2 regions of the Kocuria sp. JC486 genome follow, and region 1 is predicted to be linked to the other one. Evidence: riboswitches for the same ligand, from Rfam matches in the RefSeq annotation. Region 1 holds a riboswitch; the other holds the start of a gene.
The links. A riboswitch is a leader RNA that binds a small molecule or an ion and turns the genes downstream of it on or off. The one in region 1 is predicted to bind S-adenosylmethionine.
Positions count from the first base shown of each region.

Region 2: another riboswitch for S-adenosylmethionine. It lies ahead of GWK18_RS05910 (MetQ/NlpA family ABC transporter substrate-binding protein); the one in region 1 lies ahead of GWK18_RS12365 (aminotransferase class I/II-fold pyridoxal phosphate-dependent enzyme).

Region 1 is NZ_JAAOZS010000035.1:5,001-10,715, forward strand. It holds gene GWK18_RS13355 (DUF4870 domain-containing protein) at 1-481, opposite strand, end outside; gene GWK18_RS12360 (cystathionine gamma-synthase) at 581-1,762, opposite strand; gene GWK18_RS12365 (aminotransferase class I/II-fold pyridoxal phosphate-dependent enzyme) at 1,759-3,147, opposite strand; SAM riboswitch class IV at 3,197-3,306, opposite strand; gene GWK18_RS12370 (acyltransferase) at 3,341-4,729, opposite strand; gene GWK18_RS12375 (alpha/beta fold hydrolase) at 4,947-5,498, shown strand; gene GWK18_RS12380 (NAD-dependent epimerase/dehydratase family protein) at 5,661-5,715, shown strand, end outside.
Region 2 is NZ_JAAOZS010000008.1:24,749-30,463, forward strand. It holds gene pflB (formate C-acetyltransferase) at 5-2,284, opposite strand; SAM riboswitch class IV at 2,605-2,718, shown strand; gene GWK18_RS05910 (MetQ/NlpA family ABC transporter substrate-binding protein) at 2,815-3,690, shown strand; gene GWK18_RS05915 (methionine ABC transporter ATP-binding protein) at 3,687-4,769, shown strand; gene GWK18_RS05920 (methionine ABC transporter permease) at 4,766-5,422, shown strand; gene GWK18_RS05925 (site-2 protease family protein) at 5,648-5,715, shown strand, end outside.

The DNA of each region.
Region 1 (5,715 bases):
CCCACCCCGCGGACAGCAAATACAGCACGGGCGCGGACAGGTGCGTGACCAGGGCCATGGTCCGGGCCTCCTGCGGAGGCATCCCGCTGAACTGGTACGGACCGCCGGAGTTCGGCTCGCCACCGTAGTTCGACTGCTGCCCGTATGCCTGCTGGCCGTACCCCTGCCCGGGCGCGCCGTACTGCGCGCCATCGTTCTGCGGAGCCCCGTACTGAGGTGCGCCGTTCTGGGGAGCGCCGTACTGGGGCGCGCTGGTCTCGGGTGCCCCGTACTGCCCTGCGCCGTACTGCGGCTGACCAGATTGCGGCCCACCCGGCTGGTACCCCGGCTGTTGGCCGTACTGCGACGTCGTGGCGGAGGAGCCGTTGGCATCCGACCCGGCACCGGGCCCAGCACCGGGCTCGGAGCCGGAGGGGTCCTGGACGGGACCAGCGGCGCCGTCGTCGTGTGAAGCGCTGCGATCGCTGTCATCGGTGGTCATGGTGAGGATCTCCTTGCGCATCTAAACGCGTCAGTCGGTACGCATCGTCATTCGGACCCGGGGGCCCGGGTCCAGGTTAAGCGCATTGCGCGTCACGGGTCACGATGTGAAGGCGCGCTCCAGGTCCTCCAGGTGGTCCTCCAGGTCCTCTATGCCCACGGAGAGCCTGACCAGGTCGGTCGGGACCGCTTGGTCCGTGCCGACGACGCACCCGTGGGTCATTTCCGAAGGCCAGCAGATCAGGGACTCGACTCCGCCCAGGGACACGGAGAGCTTGTACATGTGCGTGGACTCCGCGAATCGGCGCGCGGCCGCCTCTCCGGCCGCGAGCCGGAAGGACACCATTCCGCCGAAGCCGTCCATCTGCCGCGCCGCCAATTCGTGTCCCGGGTGGTCCGGCAGCCCCGGGTACAGGACCTCCGCCACCTCCGGTCGCTCGGTGAGCCATTGCGCGATCCGCCCGGCATTGGCCTGGTGTCGCTCCATGCGAAGGGCCAGCGTCTTCAGTCCGCGTGCGGCCAGGTAGCTGTCCTGCGGGCCGGAGACCGCTCCCCCCGCGAACTGCTGGAAGGCCAGCAGTTCAGCAAGGGTGGCTCCGGGCGAGAACCCGTTGACCTCGGCAACCTCCCAGGCCTTGTCCGTGACGACGACGGCGCCGCCCAGCACGTCCGAATGGCCGCCCACGTACTTGGTCGTGGAGTGCACCACGACGTCGGCGCCGAATTCGAAAGGACGCTGGAGATAGGGCGAGGCAAAGGTGTTGTCCACGACCAGCAGCGTTCCGTGGTCGTGGGCGAGCTGCGCCAGCGTCGCCAGATCGGCGATCCCCAACAGCGGGTTCGTGGGTGTTTCCACCCAGAGCACACGGGTCTTGTCCGTGAAGGCTCCGCGAACCGCGTCGGGGTTGGTGACGTCCACGGGCGAATGTGCAACCTGCCAGGGAGCCAGGACCCTGGAGATCAGCCTGTTCGTCCCGCCGTACCCGTCACCGCCCAGGATCACGTGGTCCCCGGGGCGCAGCAGGGCGCGCAGCAAGGCGTCCTCCGCGGCAATCCCCGAGGCGAACGAGAACGCCCGGAACCCACCTTCCAGGGCGCACAGTTGCTCCTCGAAACCGTTGCGGGTCGGGTTGGACCCCCGCGAGTACTCGTGTCCGTCCCGCAGGACGTTGATGCCGTCCTGGACAAAGGTGGAGGTCTGGTAGATCGGCGGAATCACGGCACCCGTGAGGCGGTCGGGTTCCTGCCCGGCGTGGACCGCCCGCGTGGTGAACCCGCTCATGCCCGCGCCTCCTGCGCGGACTCGACGTCCGAGGTCCGTGCCGAGGCGGGGCTGGTCCTCTGCAGTTCGTCCAGGGAGGACTGCAGGTCGGCGATCAGGTCCTCGACGGCTTCCAAACCGATGGACAGACGCAGCGTCTCCCACGTGATGCCACCGGCCAACCGCTGCTCCTCGGTCAGGCGACAGTGCGTCATGGCCGCCGGGTGGGCGACGAGTGACCGGACGTCACCGATGTTGGCCACCAGCTTGAACAGGCGCAACGAGTCCACGAATTCCGGCACGCGCTCGGGGCCGCAGTTGAGTTCGAAGGCGAACACCGCGCCCGTCCCCGAAGGATAGTCCCGTTCCGCGATCCGGTGATCCACGGAGGATTCGACGACGGGGTGGTGCACCCGCCGGACAGCCGGGTGGCCGTCCAGGAACCGTGCGATCCGTGCCGCGGAATCACTGTGCCTGCGCACCCGCAGGTCCAGGGTCTCCATTCCTTGGATGATCTGGGAGGCGTTGAACGGCGACAGGGTGAGGCCGAGGTCGTGGACGAACTTGGCACGGCACAGGTGGAGGAAAGCTGAGCCCCCGCGGCACTTGTCCACGAGGCTCTGGTGGCCCCACCGCTCACGCGGGCTCGTGAACTGCGGCCACCGCTCGGGCCGGGCCTCCCAGTCGAACCGCCCGGCGTCCACGATGACCCCGGCCAGCGCCGTGCCGTGGCCCCCGAAGTACTTGGTGGCCGAGTGGACCACGATGTCCGCCCCGTGTTCGATGGGGCGGTACAGGACCGGCGTGGCCAGTGTGTTGTCCACGACCACGGGAACACCGGCCTCGTGTGCGACCTCGGCAATGGCGTCGAGGTCGGCCAGAGTGGACAGCGGGTTGCCGATGGATTCCAGGAAGAATCCTCGAGTCTGATCGGTGACGGCCGCGGCCCACTGGGAGGCGTCCGTCGGGTCCACGTAGGTCACGGTGACGCCGAGGTCGGCCAGGGTGTCGCCCAGGAGGTCCACGGTGCCGCCGTAGATCTTCTCCGAGACGACCAGGTGCTTGCCGGGCCCGGTGCTCACCAGCGCCAACAGTGCGGCGGCAACAGCGGACTGACCCGACCCCAGGGCGAGACCCGCGATCCCGCCCTCCAGATCAGCGGAGCGCGCTTCCAGAACAGCCACGGTCGGGTTACCGGTACGGGAGTAGGTGAAGCCCGGCTGGGTCTGAGCGAACATGGCCGCCGCGGACGCGTGATCGGGGAACTCGAAGGCCGAGGACTGGTAGATCGGCACGGGAAGGGTCGCCTGGGTGGGCGAATCGGCCGAACCGCCGCGACCGGCATGGATCTGCCGAGTGGCCAACGAGGACGAGCCGTTGATGGTTGCCGAGGGCGAGAGCGTCATCTCGGTACCTCCAGTGGGTTGGTGCTCTTGACCTGCACGGTCACCCACGGAGTTGTTCGTGCGCTGCGGGCGGTGCAGGCCGCTTCGTCATCCGAACCACCCGTGAACATGGGGTTGGTGTGCGCTCAAGTCGGAGCTTGGCGAACGCATCTCGTGAAGCCCGCTCAGCCTATCCCACTTCGGCGATGTTGCGTCACATGTTTCGCCGCTGCTCAGTCTGTAGGGACGCTTCGCCTTCGGGTGCGTCGGCAGGCCGGCGCAGGTCAGGGGCCCACCGCAAGAGAACCGCGGCGGCCAAGTAGGCCACCGCACCCACGGTCACCAGGACCGGGTTGAGCAGGAACCGGATCTCCAGGACCACCGGCACTATCAGCAGAATCACCGCAAGGACGACGGCCGCGTAGTGGGGCGTGGAAGGTACGACGGCGAGCGCCCGGGCACGCGTGGCGGGCGGCAGGACCGCCGTCGTCTCCCACCGACCGAACATCCGGACGACGGCCAGCGACCCCGCCCAGCAGATGAGCGCCAACGGTATCCGCCACAGCCACCAGCGGCCGCTGGCCGGTTCCGGTTCGGGAGCGTTCGACAACCACCACACGGACATCACCAGGACGATGACGGGCAGGTGCCACAGGTAAAGGGTCACGGGCCGGGATCCGATGAGCCAGGCCGCTGCCTGGACGGGTCGCCAAGACATGAGGCGGGACAGGGCCGGGGTCAGCGCCTGCAGGAGGCAGGCCTGGCTGAAGCCCAGCACGACAAGCGTCAGACTCGGTGGATTGAGACCGGCCAACATGTCCCGCACCCACCAGCCCGTGCTGACCAAGGCCCACAGTGCCAGGTACCCGGCGCCGGCGGCGAGGACCATGACCGGGCCGCGAGCACGCGCCGCGGTGCCGTCCGCCCGGAAATAGCCCAGTTGATGGATCGTCACCCAGACGGGCCCGAGGGACAACAGCCCCCACCAATGGTCTCCGGTGACCAACCGCGGAATCTCAGCGGCTGCACACACCACCAACAAGGCCCCCAGGCTCAGGTACGGATGGCGGCGATGCGCAGCATGGGTCAGGGGCACGAGGGCCAGGCACAGTGCGTAAGCACCCAGGAACCACAGGTGCATCCCCAACCCCGAGAGCGCCAGGCGAACCTCCCCCACCGGCGCCCCGGCCGCCAGTGCACCAGCTGTCACGACCGCCAAGGACACCCAGAGAACGGCGGCCGGTTGGGCCAGTCTGAGCAGTCGCCCCCGGATCCAGCACAGTGCCTTGGCACCGACCGAGGCACCCGGGCCGTCGGCGAACCGGGCCCAGGAGACCGCGGAGGAGAACCCACCCACCACGAAGAACAGCGGCATGATCTGGACGATCCACGAGAACCACCAGAACCACGAGTGACGGGTGGGTGCCATGGTCAGGGAAACGCCCCCGGTCCCCGGAACCGTGACCAGCGTGACCAGCAGGACGTGCGCGCAGACCACCAGGACAAGGGCTCCCACGCGGGCGGCATCGACCGCCAGGTCCCGGTCGCCCACGGGCCCGGGGACGTCCAGACCGTGAGCGGCCACACGAGTCGCCTCAGCCACGCTCGCCCTTCCTCCCGTCACGACGCCCCGCTCCAGGGCCGGCGCTGCCCCCGCCCGTCGAGGTGATTCCACCACAGCCCGGTCAACCGCCACCAACCTCCCCTGCCAGAGCACATCTTCGGCCAATCCGGTGACTGCGCTCCTGGGAAGTGCGAAACTCTAAGAACACTTACCAGCAGGGTGTCCGGGAACACTGGACGCGCAGAAGGAGCCTCACATGGTCAACCGCATTCTGTACCTGCACGGCGCAGGTGACGACGACGGCCCGGACGACGAGATCGCCCGGGAACTCCGTGCCCACTGGCCGGACGCCGAGATCATCGCCCCACAGCTCCCGCCGACCGACCGCCCGGATTCCGCGCAACTGTGGCAGCACGAAATCGCCCGTGCGATCCGTGAGCTGCCCGACGAGCCCTGGATCCTCGTGGGCCACTCCCTGGGCGGGTCCGAGGCCCTACGTTTCCTGTGTCTGCGACGGCCGACCATGCTGCGCCGGACGGTCATCGTGGCTGCGCCCTTCTGGGAAGCGCCGGGCCCAGGTCACGCAACCGACGAATCCCACCCCTGGTGGGGACCTCAATGGGCGTTGCCGATCCATGCGGACAGGGCGCTGGCCGATCTGGACGTCGTGATCGTGCATTCCGAGGACGATCCTGTGGTCCCCGTCGCCCACGCACACCGGCTGGATCGGCTGCTCTCCTGCTCGCGACTGCAGGTCGCTCACCGAGGAGGCCATTGCCCGGTGGACTGGATTCGTCGAGCCACCTGATCGCGCCCCAGAGATTCCCCCGGGCACAGGTGAGCCCATCTGCCAGAATTGAGTGACTCGGCATCCGTGGGCAGCGGAGTACCGCCGGGCAGCACGCACCACCGTGCACGGATGGCGCGACGTGAAGGCACTGACCGGACACATGCACGAAACGGAGACCACGTGAAGATCGCAATCCTCGGCGGCGACGGATTCTGCGGCTGGCCGGCCGCACTGC
Region 2 (5,715 bases), on a different contig from region 1:
CTGATCAGACGCGGTCGTGGAACGTGCGCGACAGGACGTCCAACTGCTGCTCGCGGGTCAGGCGAACGAAGTTCACGGCGTACCCGGAGACCCGCACCGTCAGCTGCGGGTAGTTCTCCGGGTGAGCCATGGCGTCCTCCAGGGTCTCCCGGTTCAATACGTTGACGTTCATGTGGTAGCCGTCGGAAACGTTCTGGGCATCCAGCAGACCCGCCAGGTTGGTGATCTGCTCGTCCTTGGTGCGGCCCAAACCGGAGGGAACCACCGTGTTGGTCAGGGAAATGCCGTCCATGGCCTCGGCGAAGGGCAGCTTGGCCACCGACAGTGCAGAGGCCAACATCCCGTGAGTGTCCCGCCCGTTGGAGGGGTTGGCACCCGGAGCGAACGGCTCGCCCGCGCGTCGACCGTCCGGGGTGTTACCGGTCTTCTTGCCGTAGACCACGTTGGAGGTGATTGTCAGGACCGACTGGGTGTGCACCGCGTCCCGGTAGGTGGGGTGGCGGCGGACGCGCTCCATGAACTCGTGCACGATCTTGACCGCGATCTCGTCCACCCGGTCGTCGTCGTTGCCGTAGGCCGGGAATTCGCCGTCGATCTGGTAGTCGGTGACCAAACCGGACTGGTCACGGACCGGTCGAACCGTTGCGTACTTGATGGCGGACAGCGAATCCGCGGTCACGGAGAGCCCGGCAATGCCGCAGGCCATGGTGCGCAGCACGTTGCGGTCGTGCAGCGCCATCTCCAGGCGCTCGTAGGCGTACTTGTCGTGCATGTAGTGGATGCAGTTCAGGGCCTCCACGTACGTCGCGGCGAGCCAGTCCAACGTGACCAGGAACTTCTCCCACACGTCGTCGAACTCCAGCACCTCACCGACGACGGCGGGGGACTCCGGAGCGATTTGCTTCCCGGAGATCTCGTCGCGGCCACCGTTGATCGCGTACAGCAGGGACTTGGCCACGTTCACGCGGGCTCCGAAGAACTGCATCTGCTTGCCCACGGTCATGGGGGAGACGCAGCAGGCGATGGCGGCGTCGTCACCGCAGGCACCGCGGATCAGTTCGTCCGATTCGAACTGGATGGCGGACGTGTCGATCGAAACCTGGGCGCAGTAGCGCTTGAAGCCTTCCGGAAGGTCCGCGGACCAGAAGACCGTCAGGTTCGGTTCCGGGGCGGGTCCCAGGTTGTAGAGGGTCTGCAGGAACCGGAAAGAGGTCTTGGTGACCAGGGTCCGCCCGTCGGCACCCATGCCGCCGATGGATTCGGTGACCCAGGTGGGGTCCCCCGAGAACAGCTGGTCGTACTCCGGGGTCCGCAGGAAGCGCACGATCCGCAGCTTGATCACCAGGTCGTCCACGATCTCCTGGACTTCCGATTCCGTCAGCACCCCGTCAGCCAGGTCGCGGGAGAAGTACACGTCCAGGAACGCCGTGTTGCGCCCGAAGGACATGGCCGCGCCGTTCTGCTCCTTGACCGCGCCCAGGTAGGCGAAGTACAGCCACTGCACGGCTTCTGTCGCGTTGGTTGCGGGCTTGGAGATGTCGAACCCGTAGGAGGCTGCCATCTCCTGGAGCTCACGCAGCGCGCGGATCTGCTCCGCGTTCTCCTCGCGCTCGCGGATGACCTTCTCGTCCGCGGCGTAGAGGTCGAGTTCGGCACGCTCGCGCTGCTTGCCCTCCACCAGGGCGTCCACGCCGTAGAGGGCCACGCGCCGGTAGTCGCCGATGATGCGACCGCGGCCGTAGGCGTCCGGCAGGCCGGTCACCACGTGGGAGGACCGTGCTGCGCGCACGTTGGGGGAGTAGACGTCGAAGACCCCGTCGTTGTGGGTCTTGCGATAGGTCGAGTAGATCTTCTCGAGCGTGGGATCCACGGGGTAGCCGTAGGTCTCCAGGGAATTCTTGACCATGCGCCACCCGCCGTTGGGCATGATCGCGCGCTTGAGGGGAGCATCGGTCTGCAGGCCGACGACGATCTCCTGCTCGGCATCGATGTAACCGGGCTTGTGGGAGGTGATGGTCGAGGGCGTGGTGGCATCGACGTCGTAGACGCCCTTCTCGCGCTCGGCCGGGAACATCTCCAGCAGCTTCTGCCAGATGCCGGTGGTCCGAGCCGTGGCACCTTCCAGGAAAGCGGAGTCGCCGTCGTAGGGTGTGTAGTTGCGCTGGATGAAGTCGCGGACGTCGATCGAGTCCTGCCACGGACCTGCCTGGAAACCCCGCCAGGCTTGCGCGGCGGGGTCGAAACCCTCGTCGTGAACGGGGCGGTCTGTGGTCTGGGCGGTCATGTGGTCCTCCTCCGTGGGCAGGGGCCCGGATCCGGTGCCCGTGCAATCCGTGTGAGGCCACTTCTCGGGTCAGACGCGTCCTCACGTTCACTTCCGAAGCTACGGAATCTCCGTCTGTGGTTCACTCGGGTTGCAGATGGTTTCCTTGGGTATCTCTGTGTTCATCTGTGTTTCATGTGCGCGTATGCCGTACGCCCAGGTCGGTGGGGGTTCCGGGCCTGTGGTCCACACATCGCGTTCATGTGAAGTTGCCCACGTTGTGTCGATCATTGCTGTGCGCAACGGCCACGGGCCGCACGATGTTAGGATTTCGCGCAATGGATGACGAGTCCCGGCGAAAAGCTCTGGCTGACCGGGCGGCAACCCTCTGACGTGGTGGGGTGCCCCAGATGAACATCCGGCTCCGGTCAACGGACCTGCGGCAAGCACGAACATCGAGAAATGAGCCTTCCTCGGGCGCCTTCTGATCATCCTTCGTGCATGCGGCACGGTCCCGGACCCCTGCATCACGAACGAAAGGCATACCCTCCATGCGCGCTTACCGAGTTTCCGCATTGGCTCTGACCTCCGTCCTGGGCCTCACCCTGGCCGGCTGCGGTGGTTCCAACAGCAACGAAGGCCCCTACGACGACGAAGTCGTCACCCTGGGCGTGATCGGGTCCTCCCCGGTGGACGAGGCCATCGTCGAAGCCGCCGCCGAAGAAGGCATCACCGTGGAACTGCGCGAGTTCGGTGACTACAGCCAGGTCAACCCTGCCACCGCCAACGGCGACATCGACATGGCCCGGTTCCAGCACATCGCCTACCTGGCGGATTACAACAACAGCGCAGGGGACGACATCACGCCGATCGTTTCCACGTCGATCTACCCGATGGGCCTGTACTCCAACCAGTACGACTCCTTGGACCAGATCAAGGACGGCGACGAGATCGCCATCCCCAACGACTCCATCAACCAGACCCGCGCCCTGCTCCTGCTGGAATCCAAGGGCCTGGTCGAGTTCACCTCCGACACGACGGCGCCCGCCGAGACCGACGTCGACACCGAGAAGTCGAAGGTCAAGGTCACGCCGGTCTCCGCCGAGCAGACCGTCCTGTCCCTCGACTCGGTGGCCGCGTCCGTGGTCAACAACGACTTCCTGGAGCGCGCCGACCTCAACCCCGAGGAAGCGCTCGCGGAGGACGGCGTCGGTGAGGAGAGCTCCTACCCCTACGTCAACCTGTTCACCACCACGGCCGAGAACGCCGACGACGAGACCCTGAACAAGGTTGCCGAACTCTTCCACTCGGACGCCGTTCTGGAGGCCGAGGCCAAGGAGTCCAAGGACACCGCCGTGTCCCTGGACCTGCCGCGCGAAGAGCTGGACCAGATCCTCGCCGACTACCAGAAGGACCTCCAGAAGTGAGTTCTGCGGCGACGGCTACTCCCCGCGTGCGGCCCGGTGAGGACGCCGAGGTGATCGTCCGGTTCGAGGACGCCATCAAGACGTTCGAAACGGGCAAGGGCAAACTGCGCCGAGAGGTCACGGCGGTGGACGGCGTCACGCTGTCGATCCGTCGCGGTGAGATCTACGGGGTCATCGGGTACTCCGGTGCGGGCAAGTCGACGCTGGTGCGCCTGATCAACGGCTTGGAGCCCGTCACCGGGGGTGTCGTGGAGGTCGACGGGCAGCGCGTCGACGGGCGGACCGAGGAACAACTGGCCCCGATTCGCCGGGAGATCGGCATGATTTTCCAGCAGTTCAACCTCTTCACCTCCCGGACGGTCGCGGGCAACGTCGAGTACCCGTTGGTGCGCGCGGGGTGGTCCAAGGACAAGCGCAAGGCGCGGGTTGAGGAACTGCTCCGCTTCGTCGGACTGTCCGAACGTGCGGGAAACTACCCCGAGCAGCTCTCGGGCGGACAGAAGCAGCGCGTGGGAATCGCCCGCGCGCTGGCCGCCCAGCCCAAGATCCTGCTGGCGGACGAATCCACCTCCGCGCTGGACCCCGAAACCACGCAGGAGGTCCTGAACCTGCTGCGCCGGGCCAACCGTGAGTTCGGCATCACCGTGGTGCTGATCACCCACGAAATGGACGTGGTGCGCTCGATCGCCGACCGGGTCGCCGTCATGGACAGCGGTCGTGTGGTCGAAGAAGGACCCACGGCGCGGGTGTTCTCCGCACCGGAAACGGACACCGCCCGAAAGTTCGTGGCCACGGTGAGCCACGACGAACCCGACAGCGAAGAACTGAGCTACCTGAGCGAACAGAGCAAGGGGCGGCTGGTCGTCGTCGACGTTCGTGAAGGCGTGGACGTGGGGTCCGTCCTGTCCGCTGCCGCCGCCCGCGGGGTGCAGTTCCAGATCGTGTTCGGGGGAGTCTCCGTCCTGCAGCGTCAGTCCTTCGGGTCCCTGACCGTGGACCTCACCGGTGAGCGGCACGAGGTCGACCGGACGATCGACGAACTCTCCCAGCTGACAACCGTGAAGGAGGTTTCGGCATGAACTGGTCCGTCCTCGGCCCCCAACTGCTGACCGCCATCGGCGAGACCCTCTACATGGTCGCGCTGACCATGGTGATCGCCGGCCTGATCGGTCTTTTCTTCGGCGTTGCCCTGTACGTGACGCGCCCCGGCAACCTCTACGCGAGCCGGGCCGTGAACACCGCGATCAACCTGGTGGTCAACTTCGTCCGCCCCATCCCCTTCATCATCCTGTTGGCCGCCCTGGGGCCGCTGACGGACGCGGTGGTAGGAACCCGCCTGGGGCAGAACGCGGCGATCTTCGCCATGTCGATCGCCGCGGTGTTCGCCGTCGCCCGCATCGTGGAACAGAACCTCATGTCCGTGGACCCCGGCGTCGTAGAAGCGGCCCGCTCCATGGGTGTCTCGCGCCCCAAGATCATCACCACGGTGATCCTTCCGGAAGCCCTCGGGCCCCTGGTCCTGGGGTACACCTTCCTGGTGATCGGCGTGACGGACATGTCCGCCATGGCCGGCGCGATCGGTGCCGGTGGTCTGGGTGACTTCGCCCTGCGTCTGGGCTACCAGCGGTTCAACGACCAGATCACCTGGGCAGCCGTGGCCGTCATCATCGTCATGGTTCAGCTGGTGCAGTTCTTCGGCAACTCCATGGCGCGCAAGATCATGCGGCGCTGAGCCGCTGATCGAGTCGCGACGACGACGGGCCCCTTCCTTGGACTGCTTCGCTTGTGGTCCGCTGCGGAGGGGCTTTGTCGTACCCGAGTTGACCTGTGGCACCCGGACCTGGGCGCCTTCCGTAGGGCGTCAAGCGAAGGAGTCCGAGGAAGGCGCCCAGGTCCGGGTGGATCGCAGCCGAGATCGGGGGCACAGCACGGAAAGTTCTGGGCTGAGTGTGGTTGCATGTCGGCCGTGACCGTTCTGCTCTATGTCCTCGGCGTGCTCCTGGCAGCTGTGGCCTTCATCTTCTC